DNA from 4 places in the Streptomyces sp. CNT372 genome. Region 4 is predicted to be linked to each of the others. Evidence: riboswitches for the same ligand, from Rfam matches in the RefSeq annotation. Region 4 holds a riboswitch; each other region holds the start of a gene.
What was found. A riboswitch is a leader RNA that binds a small molecule or an ion and turns the genes downstream of it on or off. The one in region 4 is predicted to bind cobalamin.
Positions count from the first base shown of each region.

Region 1: another riboswitch for cobalamin. It lies ahead of C593_RS0101590 (ribonucleoside-diphosphate reductase subunit alpha); the one in region 4 lies ahead of C593_RS0115195 (CoA-acylating methylmalonate-semialdehyde dehydrogenase).
Region 2: another riboswitch for cobalamin. It lies ahead of C593_RS0117345 (cobalamin biosynthesis protein); the one in region 4 lies ahead of C593_RS0115195 (CoA-acylating methylmalonate-semialdehyde dehydrogenase).
Region 3: another riboswitch for cobalamin. It lies ahead of C593_RS0121480 (energy-coupling factor ABC transporter permease); the one in region 4 lies ahead of C593_RS0115195 (CoA-acylating methylmalonate-semialdehyde dehydrogenase).

Region 1 is NZ_KB897776.1:376,667-381,492, forward strand. It holds gene C593_RS0101575 (carbon starvation CstA family protein) at 1-41, shown strand, start outside; gene C593_RS0101580 (YbdD/YjiX family protein) at 38-268, shown strand; gene C593_RS0101585 (Uma2 family endonuclease) at 337-915, opposite strand; cobalamin riboswitch at 1,078-1,199, shown strand; gene C593_RS0101590 (ribonucleoside-diphosphate reductase subunit alpha) at 1,336-3,705, shown strand; gene C593_RS0101595 (ribonucleotide-diphosphate reductase subunit beta) at 3,813-4,823, shown strand.
Region 2 is NZ_KB897783.1:51,664-56,489, reverse strand. It holds gene C593_RS0117350 (cobyric acid synthase) at 1-427, opposite strand, end outside; gene C593_RS0117345 (cobalamin biosynthesis protein) at 424-1,476, opposite strand; cobalamin riboswitch at 1,509-1,650, opposite strand; gene C593_RS0117340 (hypothetical protein) at 1,818-2,039, opposite strand; gene C593_RS0117335 (inorganic phosphate transporter) at 2,052-3,305, opposite strand; gene C593_RS0117330 (class II aldolase/adducin family protein) at 3,549-4,226, shown strand; gene C593_RS0117325 (alpha/beta fold hydrolase) at 4,313-4,826, shown strand, end outside.
Region 3 is NZ_KB897786.1:1,514-6,339, forward strand. It holds gene dhaK (dihydroxyacetone kinase subunit DhaK) at 1-424, shown strand, start outside; gene dhaL (dihydroxyacetone kinase subunit DhaL) at 564-1,205, shown strand; gene C593_RS0121475 (PTS sugar transporter subunit IIA domain-containing protein) at 1,316-1,702, shown strand; cobalamin riboswitch at 1,804-2,028, shown strand; gene C593_RS0121480 (energy-coupling factor ABC transporter permease) at 2,058-2,759, shown strand; gene C593_RS0121485 (energy-coupling factor ABC transporter substrate-binding protein) at 2,756-3,190, shown strand; gene cbiQ (cobalt ECF transporter T component CbiQ) at 3,197-3,946, shown strand; gene C593_RS30155 (ATP-binding cassette domain-containing protein) at 3,943-4,788, shown strand.
Region 4 is NZ_KB897782.1:18,797-23,622, forward strand. It holds gene C593_RS0115190 (acyl-CoA dehydrogenase family protein) at 1-246, opposite strand, end outside; gene C593_RS0115195 (CoA-acylating methylmalonate-semialdehyde dehydrogenase) at 254-1,753, opposite strand; cobalamin riboswitch at 1,967-2,144, opposite strand; gene C593_RS33780 (DUF4430 domain-containing protein) at 2,350-2,490, shown strand; gene C593_RS0115205 (SpoIIE family protein phosphatase) at 2,761-3,987, shown strand; gene C593_RS29780 (sensor histidine kinase) at 3,984-4,826, shown strand, end outside.

The DNA of each region.
Region 1 (4,826 bases), on a different contig from region 4:
CCTCCTCGGAGAACGAGACCACCGGAAGCGGCCGGCCGTGACGGCCGCGGCGGGCACGAGCACGGACACCCGGGGCCGGCTGCGGCGCGCGGTGGCCTGGATCCGCTGGTACGTGCGCGAGGTGTCGGGCGAGACGGTCTACGACCGCTACGTCGCCCACACCCGCTCCCACGACCCCGCGGCCCCCGTGATGTCCCGCCGCGCCTTCGAACGCGCCCGCATGGACGAACGGGAGGCGGACCCCCGCAACGGCTTCCGCTGCTGCTGACCCCCGCCCCGCCCGCACACCACGAAGGGCCGCCGCTCCACGAGGAGCGGCGGCCCTTCGCCGTCGGATCAGTGCACCCAGTCCTTGAGCTGCTCGGTGGCCAGGGTGATGTCCACCGGCGCGGGCAGTTCGAGGTCCTTGCCGAACGGCACCGTGCGGGCGTTCTCGTACCGCACGCCGTCGGGGCGGCTGTACACCGTGACCTCGCAGCTGTCCCGGTCGATCAGCAGGAAGAGCGGGATGCCGGTCCGGGCATAGGCACGGGGCTTCTCCACCCGGACGCGTCCGTCGGTGTCCGCATCGTACGAGGTGACCTCGACGACCATCAGCACCTGGTCCGGGTCCGCCCACTCGCCCTGCCCGACGAAGGCTCCGCTCGGCGCCAGGGAGCCGTCCGGGCGGGCCCTGCCCTTGCGGTACTCCTGCATCTTGAGCCCCTGGTCGGGGTAGAGCCAGAGCTCCGGCCGCGCCTGCATGCAGATACGCGTCAGCCACTCGATGATGCGCCCGTGGTCCCCGTCCGGCACTGCTTTGCTCCTGAGCTTTCCGTCGATGAGTTCCAGGCGCACGCCCTCGGTCGTGCGGGCCAGTATCCGGAAGGCCTCGTCGAATTCGTCGGAGTCCAGGTGCGGGCGGTCGGTGGTCACGGTCGTGGACCCTCCCTTCAAGGACCACGATAGCGGCGCCGGGTACCGTCCGCGGGGCCGTCCGCAGGGTCGTCCGCGGGGCGGGCGGGCCGTTCGCTTCCCGTCACTTGCGACACGGAGACACAACATGTGGGGGGTGAGTCATCGAGCCGCCCCCACATGTATGCTCGTCTCGCTGTCGACGCAGGGGAATCCGGTGCGAATCCGGGACTGTCCCGCAACGGTGAGCGGTGTGCTGCGCGCTGCCCGCGAGTCCGAGGACCTGCCGACCGCCGCCCGGTCGACCGACCCGGGCGCCAGACGTCCGGGCCTCGCGGTTGGGCCGGTGGACGCCGTGCACGCCGGTGCCCGTTTCCGTGGGCCCGTGCGCGCGGCCGCCCCCTCCCGCCGGCCCCGAGCCGAGCGAGGGAGAGCACCACTGTGACCATCGCGCCCGCCGATCCGGTTTCAGCCGTCCAGCAAGACGGCCCCGGTACCGCACTGCTGCGGACCCTGACCGAACTGACGGCCGACCTGCCCGACACCGACCCCGGCCGGGTCGCCGCCGCCGCGCTGCGCGGCCGGCACGCCGGGTCGGACGAGGCGGAGTTGCGCTCCCTCGCCACCGACGCGGCCGCCGGGCTGATCTCCGAGGACCCGGCGTACTCCCGGCTCGCGGCCCGTCTGCTCACGATCACCATCGCGGAAGAGGCAGCGGGCGAGGGCGCCGTGTCGTTCTCCGCCTCCGTCGCCGTGGGCCACCGCGAGGGCCTGATCGCCGACCGGACCGCCGCGTTCACCACCACGCACGCCACCCGGCTCGACGCGCTGATCGACACCGGGGCCGACGACCGCTTCGGCTACTTCGGTCTGCGCACCCTCTACAGCCGCTACCTGCTGCGCCACCCGATCACCCGGAACGTGATCGAGACCCCCCAGCACTTCATGCTCCGCGTCGCCGCCGGCCTCGCCGAGGACGAGTCGGTGCGGGCCCTGGAGGAAGTGGCCGCGCTCTACCGCCTGATGAGCCGGCTCGACTACCTCCCCTCCTCCCCCACCCTCTTCAACTCCGGCACCCGGCACCCGCAGATGTCCTCCTGCTATCTGCTGGACTCCCCGCTGGACGAGCTGGACTCCATCTACGACCGCTACCACCAGGTCGCACGGCTGTCGAAGCACGCGGGCGGCATCGGTCTGTCGTACTCCCGCATCCGCGCCCGCGGTTCGCTCATCCGCGGCACCAACGGCCACTCCAACGGCATCGTCCCCTTCCTGAAGACCCTGGACGCCTCGGTCGCCGCCGTGAACCAGGGCGGCCGGCGCAAGGGCGCGGCCGCGATCTACCTGGAGACATGGCACGCGGACATCGAGGAGTTCCTGGAGCTCCGCGACAACACCGGCGAGGACGCCCGCCGCACCCACAACCTCAACCTCGCGCACTGGATCCCGGACGAGTTCATGCGCCGGGTCGAGGCGGACGCCGACTGGTCGCTGTTCTCCCCCGCCGACACGCCCGAACTGGTCGACCTCTGGGGCGCGGAGTTCGACGCCGCCTACCGCAGGGCCGAGGCGGCCGGACTGGCCCGCAAGACCCTCCCCGCCCGGGAGCTGTACGGCCGCATGATGCGCACCCTCGCGCAGACAGGCAACGGCTGGATGACCTTCAAGGACGCCTCCAACCGCACCGCCAACCAGACCGCCGAGCCCGGCCGCGTCGTCCACTCCTCGAACCTCTGCACGGAGATCCTGGAGGTCACCGACGACGGTGAGACCGCCGTGTGCAACCTCGGTTCGGTGAACCTGGGCGCGTTCGTGGACACCGCCACCGGCGACATCGACTGGGAGCGGCTGGACGAGACCGTGCGCACCGCGGTCACCTTCCTGGACCGCGTGGTGGACATCAACTTCTACCCGACCGAGCAGGCGGGGCGCTCCAACTCCCGCTGGCGCCCGGTGGGTCTGGGCGCCATGGGCCTCCAGGACGTCTTCTTCAAGCTGCGCCTGCCCTTCGACTCGCCCGAGGCGAAGGCCCTCTCCACGAAGATCGCCGAGCGGATCATGCTCGCCGCGTACGAGGCGTCCTGCGACCTCGCCGAGCGCAACGGCGCGCTGCCCGCCTGGGCCGAGACCCGCACCGCCCGCGGTGTGCTGCACCCGGACCACTACGACGCGGAGCTGACCTGGCCCGAGCGCTGGGCCGCCCTGCGCACCCGGGTCGCGGCGACCGGCATGCGCAACTCGCTGCTGCTGGCCATCGCGCCGACCGCGACGATCGCCTCCATCGCCGGCGTCTACGAGTGCATCGAGCCCCAGGTCTCCAACCTGTTCAAGCGCGAGACCCTCTCCGGCGAGTTCCTCCAGGTCAACTCCTACCTGGTGCAGGACCTGAAGAAGCTCGGCGTGTGGGACGCGCAGACCCGCGAGGCGCTGCGCGACTCCAACGGCTCGGTCCAGGGCTTCACCTGGGTCCCGGAGGACGTCCGCGCGCTGTACCGCACGGCGTGGGAGATCCCGCAGCGCGGTCTGATCGACATGGCGGCCGCCCGCACGCCGTTCCTCGACCAGAGCCAGTCGCTCAACCTGTTCCTGGAGACGCCGACCATCGGGAAGCTCTCCTCGATGTACGCGTACGCCTGGAAGCAGGGCCTGAAGACGACGTACTACCTGCGCTCCCGTCCGGCCACCCGGATCGCCCGCGCCGCGTCCGGCGCCCCGGCGGCCGCCCCGATCCCGGTGCCCGTGCAGGCGACCCCGGAGGACGCCGTGGCCTGCTCCCTGGAGAACCCCGAGTCCTGCGAGGCGTGCCAGTAGGCACCCGACCGCCCCTCCTCCCCCGGGGGTGTCCGGCCCCGAACCGCCGGACACCCCCCTCCCGCACCACCCCACCCGGAAGGACGGCGCGCACGCGCCGGTACGCCATGACTGACCAGCAGAACCTGCTCGACCCCGGATTCGAGCTGACCCTCCGCCCGATGCGCTACCCCGACTTCTACGAGCGCTACCGGGACGCGATCAAGAACACCTGGACCGTGGAGGAGGTCGACCTCCACTCCGACGTGACCGACCTCGCCAAGCTCACGCCCGCCGAGCAGCACCTCATCGGCCGGCTGGTCGCCTTCTTCGCCACGGGCGACTCGATCGTGGCGAACAACCTGGTCCTCACGCTCTACAAGCACATCAACTCCCCGGAGGCGCGCCTGTACCTGTCGCGCCAGCTCTTCGAGGAGGCCGTGCACGTCCAGTTCTATCTGACGCTGCTGGACACCTATCTGCCCGACCACGAGGACCGCAACGCGGCCTTCGCGGCCGTGGAGAACATCCCCTCCATCCGCGAGAAGGCGCAGTTCTGCTTCAAGTGGATGGACTCGGTCGAGAAGATCGACCGGCTGGAGACCAAGGCGGACCGCCGCCGCTTCCTGCTGAACCTGATCTGCTTCGCCGCCTGCATCGAGGGCCTGTTCTTCTACGGCGCCTTCGCCTACGTCTACTGGTTCCGCTCCCGCGGTCTGCTGCACGGCCTCGCCACCGGCACCAACTGGGTGTTCCGGGACGAGACGATGCACATGAACTTCGCCTTCGAGGTCGTGGACACCGTCCGCAAGGAGGAGCCGGAGCTCTTCGACGCGGAGCTGGAGCAGCAGGTCACCGACATGCTGCGGGAGGCCGTCGAGGCGGAGCTCCAGTTCGGCCGTGACCTGTGCGGCGACGGCCTGCCGGGCATGAACACCGAGTCGATGCGCGAGTACCTGGAGTGCGTCGCGGACCAGCGGCTGACCCGGCTGGGCTTCAAGCCGGTCTACGGCTCGCAGAACCCGTTCTCCTTCATGGAGCTCCAGGGCGTCCAGGAGCTGACGAACTTCTTCGAGCGCCGTCCGTCCGCCTACCAGGTGGCGGTCGAGGGCTCGGTGGGCTTCGACGACGACTTCTGATCG
Region 2 (4,826 bases), on a different contig from region 4:
TGATCTCCGCCGGACTGCCGGCGCCCTCGCAGATCACCGCGTCGTACGTGTTCCGCAGCTCCTCCAGGCAGGCCATCACCGGTTCGAACAGCTCGCGTTGGCGGTTGCCGTGGTAGCCGCGGGCGCTCATCTCGCCGATCGGGCGGCCCAGCAGCACGACCTGGCTGGACCGGTCGCCGCCGGGCTTGAGCAGCACCGGGTTCATCTGCGCGGTCGGCTCGACCCGGGCCGCCTGCGCCTGCATCGCCTGCGCCCGCCCGATCTCCGCACCCTCCCGTGTCACGAAGGAGTTCAGCGACATGTTCTGGCCCTTGAACGGCGCGACCTTGACGCCCTGCCGGACCAGCCACCGGCAGATCCCGGCGGTGACCACGCTCTTCCCGGCGTCCGAGGTCGTCCCCGCGACCAGCAGCCCCCCACCGCTCATGCCGTCCTCCCGCCGCTGTCCGGCCCGCCGCGCCCCGACGCCCGGCGCCGGCCTCCGCCGAAGGCCCCCGCGGCCAGCCGCGCGCCCGCGCACACCGCCAGGGAGAGCGCGCCCACCCGGCGCGACAGCCGCACCGCGTGCTCGATGTCGCCCGGCTCCACCGCCCGGCCGCCCGCGTTGAGCACCGGCCGGTGCTCGACCCGCCCCCCGTACGCCAGCGTCCCGCCCAGCCGCACACCGAGCGCCCCCGCGAACGACGCCTCCACCGGGCCCGCGTTGGGGCTCGGGTGCCCGGCCGCGTCGGCCCGCCAGGCGCGCACCGCGCCCCGCGGATCGGGCCCGGCGAGGGCGGCGAGCACGGCGGTCAGCCGGGCGCCCGGCCAGCCCGCCACGTCGTCCAGCCGGGCCGAGGCCCAGCCGTAGCGCAGATGGCGCGGCGAGCGGTGCCCGACCATCGCGTCCAGGGTGTTGACGGCGCGGAAGCCCAGCAGGCCGGGCACACCGGCGACGGCGCCCCACACCAAGGCTCCGACGACCGCGTCGGAGGTGTTCTCGGCGACGGACTCCACGACGGCGCGCGCGATCCCGTCCGCGTCCAGCGCCTGCGGGTCCCGCCCGCACAGGTGCGGCAGCCGCGCCCGCGCCGCCTCGACGTCCCCGGCCTCCAGCGCTGCCCCGACGGCGCGGGCCTCCCGGCCCAGGGTCGTCCCGCCGACGACGGCCCAGGTGGCGGCCGCGGTCAGGGCGGTGGCGGCGGCGGGGGAGCGGCGCACGGCGCGCGCGGCGAGCAGTCCGGCGGCGGTCGCGCCCCCGGCGCACACCAGCGTGTGCAGGGCGCCCCGGGCGCGGTCGTCGCGCCACAGCACGCCCTCGACGGCGGCGGCCGCCCGTCCGAACGCGGCCACCGGGTGCCCGGTGCGCGGATCACCGACGAGCAGGTCGGCGAGGAGCCCCGCGGCGGCGCCGCAGGCGAAGATCCGGCCGCCGCGTGTGCGGCCGGCGTCCCGGGAAGGGGGTCCGGACGGCAGGGCTGGGCCACGGCCAGGCATGACGCAGAGTCCTCACTCAGGGTCCGCGCCCTGGCTCGACGTGAACGGCGGCGAGAGTTCCTGGCTCCCCGGACTCCGGGTGACAGTGGCGGGACCGCGCCGGATTCTCACCGGACTTCCTCTTCTGCCGCCGTATGGCCCCGGCAGTCCACCACGGCCGCCCACGCCCGTCAACTCACCCTTGACCTGCGGCGGGACAGTGTGCCGAGGCCCACACGAGGGCTCGTGCTGCGGGTGCACGGAGACGGCGCCCGGAGGCGGCGCACTCGGACGGCGCACGGGCCGGGCACCGCCCGGTGGCGGTACCCGGCCCGTGCCGGTGACGGATCGGTCGGCGGACGTCAGTCGACGATCAGAAAGATCCCGTACGCGACGGCCACCGCGCAGAGCGCGAAGCAGGCGTACGCACCCGTGCGGGCCATCACGGCGCTGCCGCCGGTCCGCACGGCGGCCTCGCCCTTGCTGAGGCCGATGATGCCGAGGGTGAACAGGCCCACGAGGGCCACGGTGGCGACGAGGCTCACGCCGAAAACGGAGCCGAGGGCTACCCAGTCGATCTTCATCTTGCTGCTTCCTTACACCGCGGCCGGTCGGGCCGGCTCGGTCTCGGCGGGGGCCGGGACGGTGGTCCTGATCTCACCGGCCGGCGGCGGGGTGACGGCCGCGATGGCGGTGGTGACGACGCCCGCGGGCTCCCCGGAACCCTCCGCGCCCTCGGCGCCGGGGGCCTCGGTGTCGTTGACGTTGGTGTGGTCGACAACCTGGCGGCGGGAGGCGATCCAGATCGCCAGTGAGGAGGCGACCAGGAAGACCGCGACCACGGCGACGCCCCAGTCACCCTGCTTGGTGACGAACTCGGAGGCGGCGGCGACCAGGCCGGCGGCCGGCAGGGTCAGACCCCAGGCGACGAACATCCGGGTCGCGGTCGACCAGCGGACCACACCGCCCTTGCGGCCGAGGCCCGCACCCATCACCGCGCCGGAGCAGGAGTGCGTGGTGGAGAGGGAGAAGCCCAGGTTGGAGGAGGCCAGGATGACGCTCGCGGCGCTGGTCTGGGCGGCGAAGCCCTGCTGCGGCTGGAGGTCGGTGAGGCCCTTGCCCATGGTGCGGATGATGCGCCAGCCACCGAGGTAGGTACCGAGGGCGATCGCGACACCGGCGGAGACGATGACCCACATCGGGGGGTTGGAACCCGGCGCGAGCACGTTCCCGGCGACCAGGGCCAGGGTGATGATGCCCATCGTCTTCTGGGCGTCGTTGGTGCCGTGGGCCAGGGAGACCAGGCCGGCAGAGGCGATCTGGCCGGCGCGGTAGCCCTTGGCCGTGTCCTTCTGATCGGTGTTCTTGCCGATCTTGTACGTCAGCCGGGCGGCGATCATCGCGCCGATGCCGGCGACGAGCGGGGCGGCGATGGCCGGGATCAGCACCTTGGTGATCACCACACCGCCGTTGACGGCGGAGAAGCCGGCCGAGGCGACGGTGGCGCCGATGAGGCCGCCCATCAGGGCGTGGGAGGAGCTGGACGGCAGACCCACGAGCCAGGTCAGCAGGTTCCAGAGGATGGCGCCGACGAGCGCCGCGAAGATGACTTCAGGAGAGATGCCTGATTCGTCGACCAGACCGCTGGAGATCGTCTTGGCGACCTCCACCGACAGGAACGCGCCGACGAGGTTCAGAACGGCGGACATGGCCACCGCGGTCTTGGGCTTCATCGCGCCGGTCGAGATGGTCGTCGCCATCGCGTTGGCGGTGTCGTGGAAACCGTTCGTGAAATCGAACACGAGAGCTGTCACGATCACAATCGCGAGCAGCAAGGTGATGTGTTCCATTTACCCAGGCAATCGTTTGACGTCATTGACGTGTGGACCGTAGGCAACCTGGATGAACGGAAGATGAACTGGGTCGGGCGCTGTGGTGTCCGCAAGTGGGGTCAACGGGTTCCGCTTGTGCCGGATCCGCGCCCCTGACCTCGGTGGGCAGTCACTCGAACACCCTCCGTCGCCGCGGGCCGCCCCGGACCGGCCCCGCACCGGCCCCTGGGCCCCTCGGAGCCCCGCTGACAGGATCGGCGCATGACCCATCACACAGAGCGGGACGCCCTCGCGGGGGCGTGGGCCGGACTCGTCGCCACCGCCCGCAGAACCGCCGCCGAAGGACTCGTCGTCGGTACCTCCGGGAACGTCTCCGTCCGCGTCGGCGACCTCGTGCTCGTCACCCCCAGCGGGGTCCCCTACGACCGGCTCGGACCCGGTGACACCGTCGCCACCGACCTCACCGGCCGACAGGTCCTCGGTGAACTGGCGCCCACGAGCGAACTCCCGCTCCACCTGGCCGTGTACACCGGCACGGCCGCCCGCGCGGTGGTCCACACCCACGCCGTCCACGCGACGGCCGTCTCCGTCCTCGTCCCCGAGCTGCCGCCCGTCCACTACATGGCGGCGGCCCTCGGCGGCCCGGTCCGGGTGGCGCCCTACGCCCTCTACGGTACCGAGGCCCTCGCCCGGAACATGACGGACGCCCTGCGCGACCGCACCGCCTGCCTCCTCGGCAACCACGGCACCGTCGCCTACGGGGACACCCTCGACCAGGCGTACGACCGCACCGCCCAGCTGGAGTGGATGTGCCGCCTCTGGCTCACCGCGGCCGCCGTCCCCGGGCACGCCCCCGCCCTCCTCACCGCCGCCCAGCTCGCCGAGGCGGCGGAGCGGTTCCGCGGCTACGGGCAGCCGGGCGCCGGCGAGGAGGGCTGACGGGGCGGGTAGCGGCGCGAAGGGGACGGCCACCCCGGTGCCGCGGCCCACTGGCAGCCGCCCCCCGCCCCGCGGACACTGGACGGGTGCGCCCGGCTACAGCGACGGCAGCGGCCGTCTCCTCACTGTTCGGCGTCGGCGCGGCCACGGTCGCCGCCGGCCGCTACGCGAGCTCCGCCGCCCTCAAGGTGCCCGCCAAACGGCCCCTGCCCGGCGAACCACGGCTCACCGTCCATCAGACGGCCACCACCACGGTGACCCTCACCCGCAGCCTCGCCTCCCTGCGGCGCGGCCTCTACGGCCTCGCCGGCTCCGGTCTCCGGGCCGTGGTCGGCCCCGTCCTCGACGGCGCCGCCGCCTCCGCCGACACCGTCGTCCGCCGACTGGAACGGGTCACCGGCGGTGGACTCGACAGCGGCACACGGGTCCGCTTCACCCCGCAGGTCCACAGCGGCGACCCGGCGACCGCGCTCGGCATCCCGTACCACGACGTCCGCGTCCCCGGCGAACTCGGCGCCCTGCCCGCCTGGTTCGTCCCCGGCCACCGCTCCACCTGGGTCATCACGGTGCACGGCCTCGGTGCCACCCGGGAACACCCGC
Region 3 (4,826 bases), on a different contig from region 4:
GCTCAGCGCGTGCAGCACGCCCGCCAAGGGCGGCCCGACCTTCGACCTGCCGCCCGGCGAACTGGAGCTGGGCATCGGCATCCACGGCGAACCCGGCCGGGAGCGGCGGCCGATGATGACCTCGGGTGAGATCGCGGACGTCGCCGTCGGGGCCGTCCTCGACGACCTGCGCCCCGACGCGCCGGTCATCGCCCTGGTCAACGGGATGGGCGCCACCCCCCTGCTGGAGCTGTACGGCTTCAACGCGGAGGTGCAGCGGGTGCTCGCCGAACGCGGTGTGCCCGTGGTCCGCACCCTCGTCGGCAACTACGTGACCTCGCTCGACATGGCGGGCTGCTCGGTGACGCTGTGCGAGGCGGACGAGGAACTGGTCCGGCTGTGGGACGCGCCCGTCGCCACGCCCGGGCTGCGGTGGGGCCGCTGACCGGCCCGCCGACGCCGGGCCGCCGCGAGGGCAGCCGTTCACCCATGAGTCCATGAGTCCATGAGCCAGTGGAGCCAGTGGAGCCCGTCAAGTCAGTGGAGTCAGTGGATCAATGAATCAACAGGAACAGGGAGTCACCGTGCTCGACACCGCGTTCTTCCGGCGCTGGCTGACCCTCGCCGCGGCGGCCGTGGACCGGGAGGCGGACCGTCTGACCGAGCTGGACTCGGCGATCGGCGACGCCGACCACGGCAGCAACCTCAAACGGGGCTTCGCCGCCGTGACAGCCGAGCTGGACAAGGAGCCGCCGGCCACCCCGGGGGCGGTCCTCGCACTCGCCGGGCGGCAGCTCATCTCCTCCGTCGGCGGCGCCTCCGGACCGCTGTACGGGACGCTGCTGCGCCGCACCGGCAAGACCCTCGGCGAGGCCGCGGAGATCACGCCCGGCGAACTGGCCGAGGCCCTGCGCACGGGTGTCGCGGCGGTGGCGCAGCTGGGCGGCGCGGCGGCGGGCGACAAGACGATGCTGGACGCCCTGGGGCCGGCGGTCGACGCGCTCACGGACTCCGTGGACTCCTTCGCAGCGGCGGCGACCGCGGCGCAGGAGGGCGCCGTGGCGACCGTGCCGCTCCAGGCACGCAAGGGCCGGGCGAGCTACCTAGGTGAACGCAGCATCGGCCACCAGGACCCGGGCGCGACCTCCTCCGCGCTGCTGATCGCGGCCCTGGCCCGCGCCGCCGAGCAGCCGACCGGGCCCGACGCCGAGGGGGACGCGTCGTGAGCAGCCCCGGCGACCGGCCCGGACCCGGCAGCACCCCCGCCGACCGGTCCCGGCCGGACTCCGCCCCCGGCGACAGGCCCGGACCGGACGCCGTCCCCGCCCCCGTCGGCATCGTGCTCGTCTCCCACAGCGCCGCCGTCGCCGCGTCCGTCGCCGAACTGGCCCGCGGGCTGGCCGGGGGCGGGGACACCGCTCCCGTCGCGGCCGCCGGCGGCGCCCCGGACGGCGGCCTCGGCACCAGCGCCGAGCTGATCGCGGACGCGGCCCGGAGCGTGGACCGGGGCGCGGGCGTGGCGGTCTTCGTCGACCTGGGCAGCGCGGTGCTGACGGTCAAGGCCCTCCTCGCGGAAGGAGACGAACTGCCCGAGGGGACACGGCTGGTGGACGCGCCTTTCGTGGAGGGCGCGGTCGCCGCCGTCGTGACGGCGTCGGCGGGCGGCGACGCGGACGCGGTGGCCGCCGCGGCCGGGGAGGCGTACGCGTACCGCAAGGAGTGACCGAGGCCCGGGCGGGGCCACGGCCCGAGGGGGCGTCCGGCCCACCGGTCCGTGACGTGGGACGCACCCGTGCGCGGGTTGTGAGGGCGCAGGCCGGAGGACTAATGTCGCGCTGCCTTGGTGTTCGGGAAACCGGTGCGGTACCGGTGCGGCCCTCGCCACTGTGATCGGGATGTCCGGCCCCACCCCCGTGCGGGGAGCCACTGGGACACCGCGGGAGACCGCGGTTCCTGGGAAGGCGGGGTCGGGCGGCTTCGGCGTGTCCGGAAGGCGACTTCCGGCCCTCTCCCGTCAGCCAGGAGACCGGCCAGGGTGCGTTGTCCATCCACGAGGTGCTGGAGAGGGTCTCCCGATCATGCATATAGCCGAGGGGTATCTGCCCCCCTTGCACGCGGTCGCGTGGGGTGCCGCGTCCGCCCCGTTCGTCGTCCACGGCGTCCGCGCGCTGACCCGCGAGGTCAAGGCGCATCCCGAGTCGACGCTTCTGCTCGGTGCGTCCGGTGCGTTCACGTTCGTCCTGTCCGCTCTGAAGATCCCCTCGGTGACGGGCAGTTGCTCCCATCCGACCGGTACCGGACTCGGTGCCATCCTGTTCCGGCCGCCGGTGATGGCGGTCCTGGGCACCATCACCCTGCTGTTCCAGGCGCTGCTGCTCGCGCACGGCGGCCTGACCACCCTCGGCGCGAACATCTTCTCCATGGCGATCATCGGGCCATGGGCCGGCTACGCCGTCTTCCGGCTGCTGCGCCGGTACGACGCGCCGCTGATGGTCGCCGTCTTCTTCGCCGCGTTCGTCGCCGACCTGTCGACGTACTGCGTGACCAGCGTCCAGCTCGCGCTGGCCTTCCCGGACCCGGGCAGCGGTATCGCCGGGTCGCTGGCGAAGTTCGGGGGCATCTTCGCCGTGACGCAGATCCCGCTGGCCGTCAGCGAGGGGCTGCTGACCGTGCTGGTGATGCGTCTGCTGGTGAAGTCCAGCAAGGGTGAACTGACTCGTCTCGGCGTGCTGGTGAGCAGCGTGGGCGGGTCGAGGAAGAAGGAGGCCGTGGTCCGATGAGCCGCAACGCGAAGATCAACTTCCTGCTCGTCCTGGTCGTGGTCGTCCTGGCCGTGCTGCCGCTGGCCTTCGGGCTCGGCGACCACAGGGAGGAGCCGTTCGCAGGGGCGGACGCGGAGGCCGAGACGGCGATCACCGAGATCGCGCCCGACTACGAGCCCTGGTTCTCGCCCCTGTACGAACCGCCGTCGGGCGAGGTGGAGTCGGCCCTGTTCGCGCTCCAGGCCGCGATCGGCGCCGGGGTCGTGGCGTACTACTTCGGCGTGCACCGGGGCCGCCGCCAGGGCGCGGCGCGCGCGGCGGCGGACGCCCCGGAGCCGTCGGAGCCCGAAGCCGCCGAGTCCGGCTCAAAGGCGTCCGGGTCCGGGGGGCCCGGGTCGGGGGAGCCCGGGTCCGCGGCGGGTGCCGGGACCACGGCCGGGTCCGCCTGACCGCCGGTGCTGCCGATCGACGCGGCGGCGCACAGCAGTCGCTGGCGCCGCCGTCACCCCGGCGAGAAGGCCGTGCTGGGGCTGGGCCTGACGGTGACGGCCGTGTGCCTGCCGCCCTGGCCCGGCGCCGTGCTCGTCGCCGCCGCGACCCTCGCCGTGCTGCTGGGCCCGGCGGGTGTCGCGGGCAGGCAGCTCTGGCGGGCCTTCCGGATTCCCCTCGGTTTCTGCGTCACGGGCGCGATTCCGCTGCTGTTCGCCGTCGGCGGGCCCGGCGGGCCGGTCTCCCTGGCGCCCGACGGGCCCCTCCAGGCGGGCCAGTTGCTGCTGCGCACCTGTGCCGCCTCCCTGGGGGTGCTGCTGTTCGCGTTCACCACCCCGGTGTCGGACGTGCTGCCGCGGCTGGTGCGCGCCGGGGTGCCCGCGGCCGTGGTGGACGTGGCCCTGGTGATGTACCGCATCACCTTCCTGCTGCTCGACTCGGTGAGCCGGGTCCGCCAGGCGCAGGCCGCGCGGCTCGGGCACACCGGCCGGGCGGCCGCCTGGCGTTCCCTCGCCGGGCTCGGCGCGACCGCGTTCGTACGGGCCTTCGACCGCGCCTCCCGGCTCCAGTCCGGTCTCGCAGGGCGCGGCTACGACGGGACACTGCGGGTCCTGGTGCCGCAGGCGGAGGTCTCGCGGCCGTTCCTCGGCAAGGTGGCCGCGCTGCTGGCCGGAATCGTCCTGGCCACCCTCCTGCTCGAAAGGTTCGTCCTGTGACCGTCGTCCGCCTGTCCGGTGCCCGCTACGCCTACGAGGACGGCCCCGTCGTGCTGGACGGGGTGGACCTGGCACTCGCCGAGGGCCGGGCCACGGCACTCCTCGGCCGCAACGGCAGCGGCAAGACCACCCTGCTGCGGCTGCTCAGCGGCGGCCTGCGCCCGGACGCGGGGCGGCTGCTGCTGGCGGACGAGCCGGTCTCCTACGACCGGGCCGGGCTGACCCGGCTGCGCACCACCGTGCAGCTCGTCGTGCAGGACCCGGACGACCAGTTGTTCGCGGCCTCCGTCGAACAGGACGTCTCCTTCGGTCCGATGAACCTCCGGCTGCCCGAGGAGGAGGTCCGGGCCCGCGTCGACGAGGCGCTCGCCGCGCTGGACATCACGGCGCTGCGGGACCGTCCGACCCATCTGCTCTCGTACGGGCAGCGCAAGCGGGCGGCGATCGCGGGAGCCGTGGCGATGCGCCCGCGGGTGCTGATCCTGGACGAGCCCACGGCGGGTCTCGACCCGCACGGCCAGGAGCGGCTGCTCGATGCGCTGGCGCGGCTCCGGGAGACCGGGACGACGGTGGTGATGGCCACGCACGATGTGGACCTGGCGCTGCGCTGGGCGGACGACGCGGCGGTCCTGGCCCCGGACGGGCTGCGGACCGGGCCGGTGGCCGAACTCCTCACCGACCGGGCCCTGCTCGACGCGGCCCGGTTGCGCAGCCCGTGGGGCACGGCGGTCGGGGCGTTGCTGCGGGCGCACGGCCTGCTGGGCGCGGGCGACCCGGTGCCGCTCACGGCGGAGGACCTGGCCGTGCTGCACCCGGACCCGTCCCCGGGCCGCTCGGGGTAGCAGGCCGATGGGCCCCGGACCGGCTCCCCTCCCCGCCG
Region 4 (4,826 bases):
CGGGCAGCCGGTGGCGAGGACCTCGAAGACGAGGACGCCGTCGGCGCGGCCGAGCCCCGAACCGCCGTGCTCCTCGCGGACGTAGACGCCGCCGAGGCCGAGTCCGGCGGCCGCGCGCAGCACGTCGACGGGGAAGTGCTTGTCCCGGTCCCAGGCGACGGCGGAGGGGGCCAGGCGCTCCTGCGCGAAGTCGAGGGTCACCTCGGCGAGGGCGAGCTGGTCCTTGGTGAGGGTGGTGGTGGTCATGGCCTGCTCACCCCATCGTCGGGATGGTGAAGCTCGCGCCTTCCTTGACCCCGGAGGGCCAGCGCGAGGTGACGGTCTTGGTGCGGGTGAAGAAGCGGATCGAGTCGGTGCCGTGCTGGCCCAGGTCGCCGAAGGCGGACCGCTTCCAGCCGCCGAAGGAGTGGTAGGCGACGGGCACCGGGATGGGCACGTTGACGCCGACCATGCCGGTGTTCACCCGGCGGGTGAAGTCGCGGGCGGTGTCGCCGTCGCGGGTGAACAGGGCGACGCCGTTGCCGAAGGGGTGCTCGCTGGGCAGCCGCAGGGCCTCCTCGTAGTCGGCGGCGCGGACCACCGAGAGCACCGGGCCGAAGATCTCCTCGCGGTAGATCCGCATCGAGGGGGTGACCCGGTCGAAGAGGGAGGCGCCGGCGAAGAAGCCGTTCTCGTGGCCGGGGAGGACGAAGTCCCGTCCGTCGACGACGAGTTCGGCGCCCTCGGTGACGCCGATGTCGACGTAGCGGCGGACCCGGTCCAGGGCGTCGCGGCCGACCAGCGGCCCGAAGTCGGCCCCGGGGTCGTCGGAGCGGCCGATGCGCAGGGTGCCGACGCGTTCCCGCAGGGCGGCCACCAGGGCGTCGGCGGTCTCCTCGCCCACCGGGACGGCGACGGAGACGGCCATGCAGCGTTCACCGGCGGAGCCGTAGCCGGCGCCGACGAGGGCGTCCACGGCCTGGTCCAGGTCGGCGTCCGGCATGACGATCATGTGGTTCTTGGCGCCGCCGAAGCACTGGGCGCGCTTGCCGTGCCGGGCGGCGGTCTCGTAGACGTGCTGGGCGACGGGGGTGGAGCCGACGAAGCCGACGGCGTCCACGCGGGGGTCCTCCAGCAGCGTGTCCACGGCCTCCTTCGCGCCGTTGACGACGTTCAGCACACCGGGCGGAAGGCCCGCCTCCACGAAGAGTTCGGCGAGCCGCAGCGGCACGGAGGGGTCGCGTTCGGAGGGCTTGAGGACGAAGGCGTTCCCGCAGGCGAGCGCGGGGGCGGCCTTCCAGAGCGGGATCATCGCCGGGAAGTTGAACGGGGTGATGCCGGCGACCACGCCGAGGGGGCTGCGCAGGGAGTGCACGTCGATGCCGGTGCCGGCGTTGTCGGTGAACTCGCCCTTGAGCAGGTGCGGGATGCCCGCGGCGAACTCGACGACCTCCAGGCCGCGCTGGAGGTCGCCGTGCGCGTCGGGGACGGTCTTGCCGTGCTCGGCGGAGAGCAGGCGGGCGAGTTCGTCCCGTTCGTCCTCGACGAGCTGGAGGAAGCGCATCAGAACGCGGGCGCGGCGCTGCGGGTTCCACGCGGCCCATTCGGGCTGCTCGGCCGCCGCGTCGGCGATCGCGGCGCGGGTCTCCTCGGCCCCGGCGAGCGGGACGTGCGCCTGGACGGCACCGGTGTTGGGGTCGTGGACGTCGGCGAAGAGCCCGGAGGTGCCGGGCGTGCGCTTTCCGCCGACGAAATGTGTCAGTTCACGGACCATGGAAGCCTGCTCTCGTCAGGTGAGATCCGGGGATGGCACGGCGGGCCGGCGCGGCGCACCGGTCGGGTGCGGGCGCGCGGAACCACCGTGGGACGCGGAGGCCGGAGGGCCGCCGAGGGCTACACGTGCGCGGGAACGCGGGTGTGCCTCGCCGGATCACCAGGGTCACGGGTACGGACCGGTGCCATGCGTGTCTGCTCCATCCTCGTGGACAACACGGAACATCCCGCGGCCGGTATCCTGACTCCCGGATCAGCGCACGCCCTCCGGCCTTCCCGGCGGATCTCTCCGCCGGTGGCCTTCCTCGCTGGAGGACGCACTCCCCGGTCACAGTGGCGGGACCGCGCCGGATTCACACCGGCTTCCCTGCACCGCGGGCCTTCGGTCGCGAAGATATAGTTGGACGTCCTACTAAGTCCACCCCTGCCGCGCCCTGGTCACCGCCACGGCGCTGGGTCTCGCCCTGACCACCGCGCCCGCCGCCGCCCAGGCCGTGCCGGCCCCGCACCCGCGCCCGCCGCCGCCCACCCGGCGGCGCACACGAACACGGCTTCACCTGGGACGGGACCTGGTACGCCTCCTTCGACGACTTCTCGGTGGACACCGTGAAGGGGGTCTCCGGCGGCGGCTCCGCGTACTGGAACATCTCGGTCAACGGGACGCCCACACCGGTCGGCGGCTGCCAGTTCCGGCTGAACGCGGGCGACCGGGTGGCGTTCACCCGGACCTCGTTCTGACGCACCCGGCCCGCGTGACGGGGCACCGGGGGCGGGCGCGTCCCCGGTGACGGGGCGCCGGGCGCGCGGAGGAGACACTTCGCACACCCGGTGCCCCGGGCACAGGCGCGACACCCCTGGCAAGCCGCAGAACGAAATCCCTCCGCGCGGCGACTGCGGCCATCGGACGGCGAGGCCCACCGGGCGCGATCACTCGGCGCGGGCACGACCCCGCCACCAGTATTGTTCTCGCGACGCATCGGGGGCCGATGGCGTGACGAGGAGGCTGGGGTGGAGCTGCCCGCGCTGGGAAGGGCGCTGGTGCCGTCGCAGGGAGGTGATCTCCCCGCGACGGATCAGGAGGTGTCCCTTCTCCTGATCGAGGACGACGCGGGGGACGCGCTGCTGTTCGAGGAGGTACTGGCCGACGCGGAGCTGCCCGCCCGGCTGACCTGGTGCAAGAGCCTGGCCGAGGCCGAGGCCGTCACCGAGGAGCGGGGCACCGGCCTGTGTGTGCTCCTCGATCTGCACCTGCCGGACGCCCAGGGCCTCGCGGCCGTGCGCCGGACGCTGACCTTCGCGCCGGAGGCGGCGGTGGTCGTGCTCACCGGCCTCGCCGACGGGCCCACCGGTCTCGCGGCCGTGGCCGAGGGCGCCGAGGACTACCTGTCCAAGGCCCAGCTGACCTCGGAGGGGCTGAGCCGCGCCGTGCGCTACGCCCTCCAGCGCAAGCAGGTCCAGCGCGCCACCGCCGCCCTCCAGGCGGTCCGGCTGCGCGCCCAGGAGAACACCCGGCTGGAGCGCGGTCTGCTTCCCGTCCCGCTGCTGCGCGGGGACGACTTCTCGGTCGTGGCCCGGTACGAGGCCGGCCGCGCCCACGGCGTCCTCGGCGGCGACTTCTACGACGTCGTCCAGACCGAGGACGGCTCGGTGCACGCAGTGGTCGGCGACGTCTCCGGGCACGGCCCGGCCGAGGCGGCCCTCGGCGTCTGCCTGCGGGTCGCCTGGCGCGCGGCCGTGATGAGCGGGCGCACCGGCCCCGACCAGCTGCGTCTCCTGGAGGAGATCCTCGCCGCCGAACGGGGCGAGGACCAGCTCTTCGCCACCCTCGTCTCCTGCGTCTTCCCCCCGGACCGGTCCTGCGTCCGGGTGGTGCGCGCCGGGCACCCCGGCATGATGCTGCGTTCCGGCGGCCGCGTCTCCTGGTACGAGCCGCCGGGCGGGATGGCGCTCGGTTTCCTGCCGGGCCAGGCCCGCTGGAGCGAGCACACCCTGCCCATCACCCCGGACACCAGCCTGGTCGCCTTCACCGACGGCCTTTTCGAGGGCAGGACCGGGCCGGGCGGTCAGCGGCTCGGCGAGGACGGACTCCTCGCCGCCGCCCAGCGGCACGCCCACCTGCCCCCGCAGGAGTTCGTGGACACCGTGGTGGACGAGGTCTCGGCCGCCGCCGCACCGTACGGGGGGCTGTCGGACGACATCGCCGTCCTGCACATGAATTGGGAGCACAGCGCATGAGCAGCACCACCAACGGGGCCGAAGGCCCCGCCGAAGGCCCCCGGCCCCGCAGGAGCGGGAGTTTCACCGTCCAGGGGTGGTTCCTCCTGGTCCTCGGGCTGATGGCGCTCGTGGTGGTCGCCTCGGCGGTCGTCGGCGGAGCGATGGTGAACCGCGCGGAGGAGCGGCAGGACGAACTGGTGGACGTGATCCAGCCGGGCCGTTCCGTCTCACTGCAGCTCCAGAAGTCGCTGCTCGACCAGGAGACCAGCGTGCGCGGCTACGCCCTCAGCGGGCGGGACGAGTTCCTCGAGCCCTACCGGCAGGGGCAGCGGGACCAGCGGGAATACACGGACCACCTGCGAAAGCTGGTGTCCGCGTACCCGAAGCTGGCGGCCGATCTTCGCCAGGTGGAGCGCGCCGCCGCGACCTGGCGGACCGAGCAGGCCGAGCCGCTGATCGCGAACGTGCGCGACGGCGACGGCGCGGCCGTCACCCCGGAGCGGGTCGAGCGCAGCAAGCAGGGCTTCGACGCACTGCGCACGGTCTTCGCCCTCCAGGAGACCCACTTCACCGAGGAGCGCACCCGGGCCCGGGACGAGGCCGCCGACGCCCGGACCCAGCGCAACCTCGCCTTCGGCGTGCTGCTTGCCTCCATCGTGGCGGCCTGCGCCCTGCTGACGGTGATCGTGCACCGGATCGTCGGCCGGCCGCTGCGGCGGCTGGAGGCGGCCTCCCGGCGGGTGCGCGACGAGTCCTTCGAGCAGGAGATCCGGATCGAGGGCCCGGCCGACCTGCGGGCGGTGGGCACGGCGGTCGAGGAGATGCGCCGCCGGCTGGTGGACGCCCTGGGGGAGGCC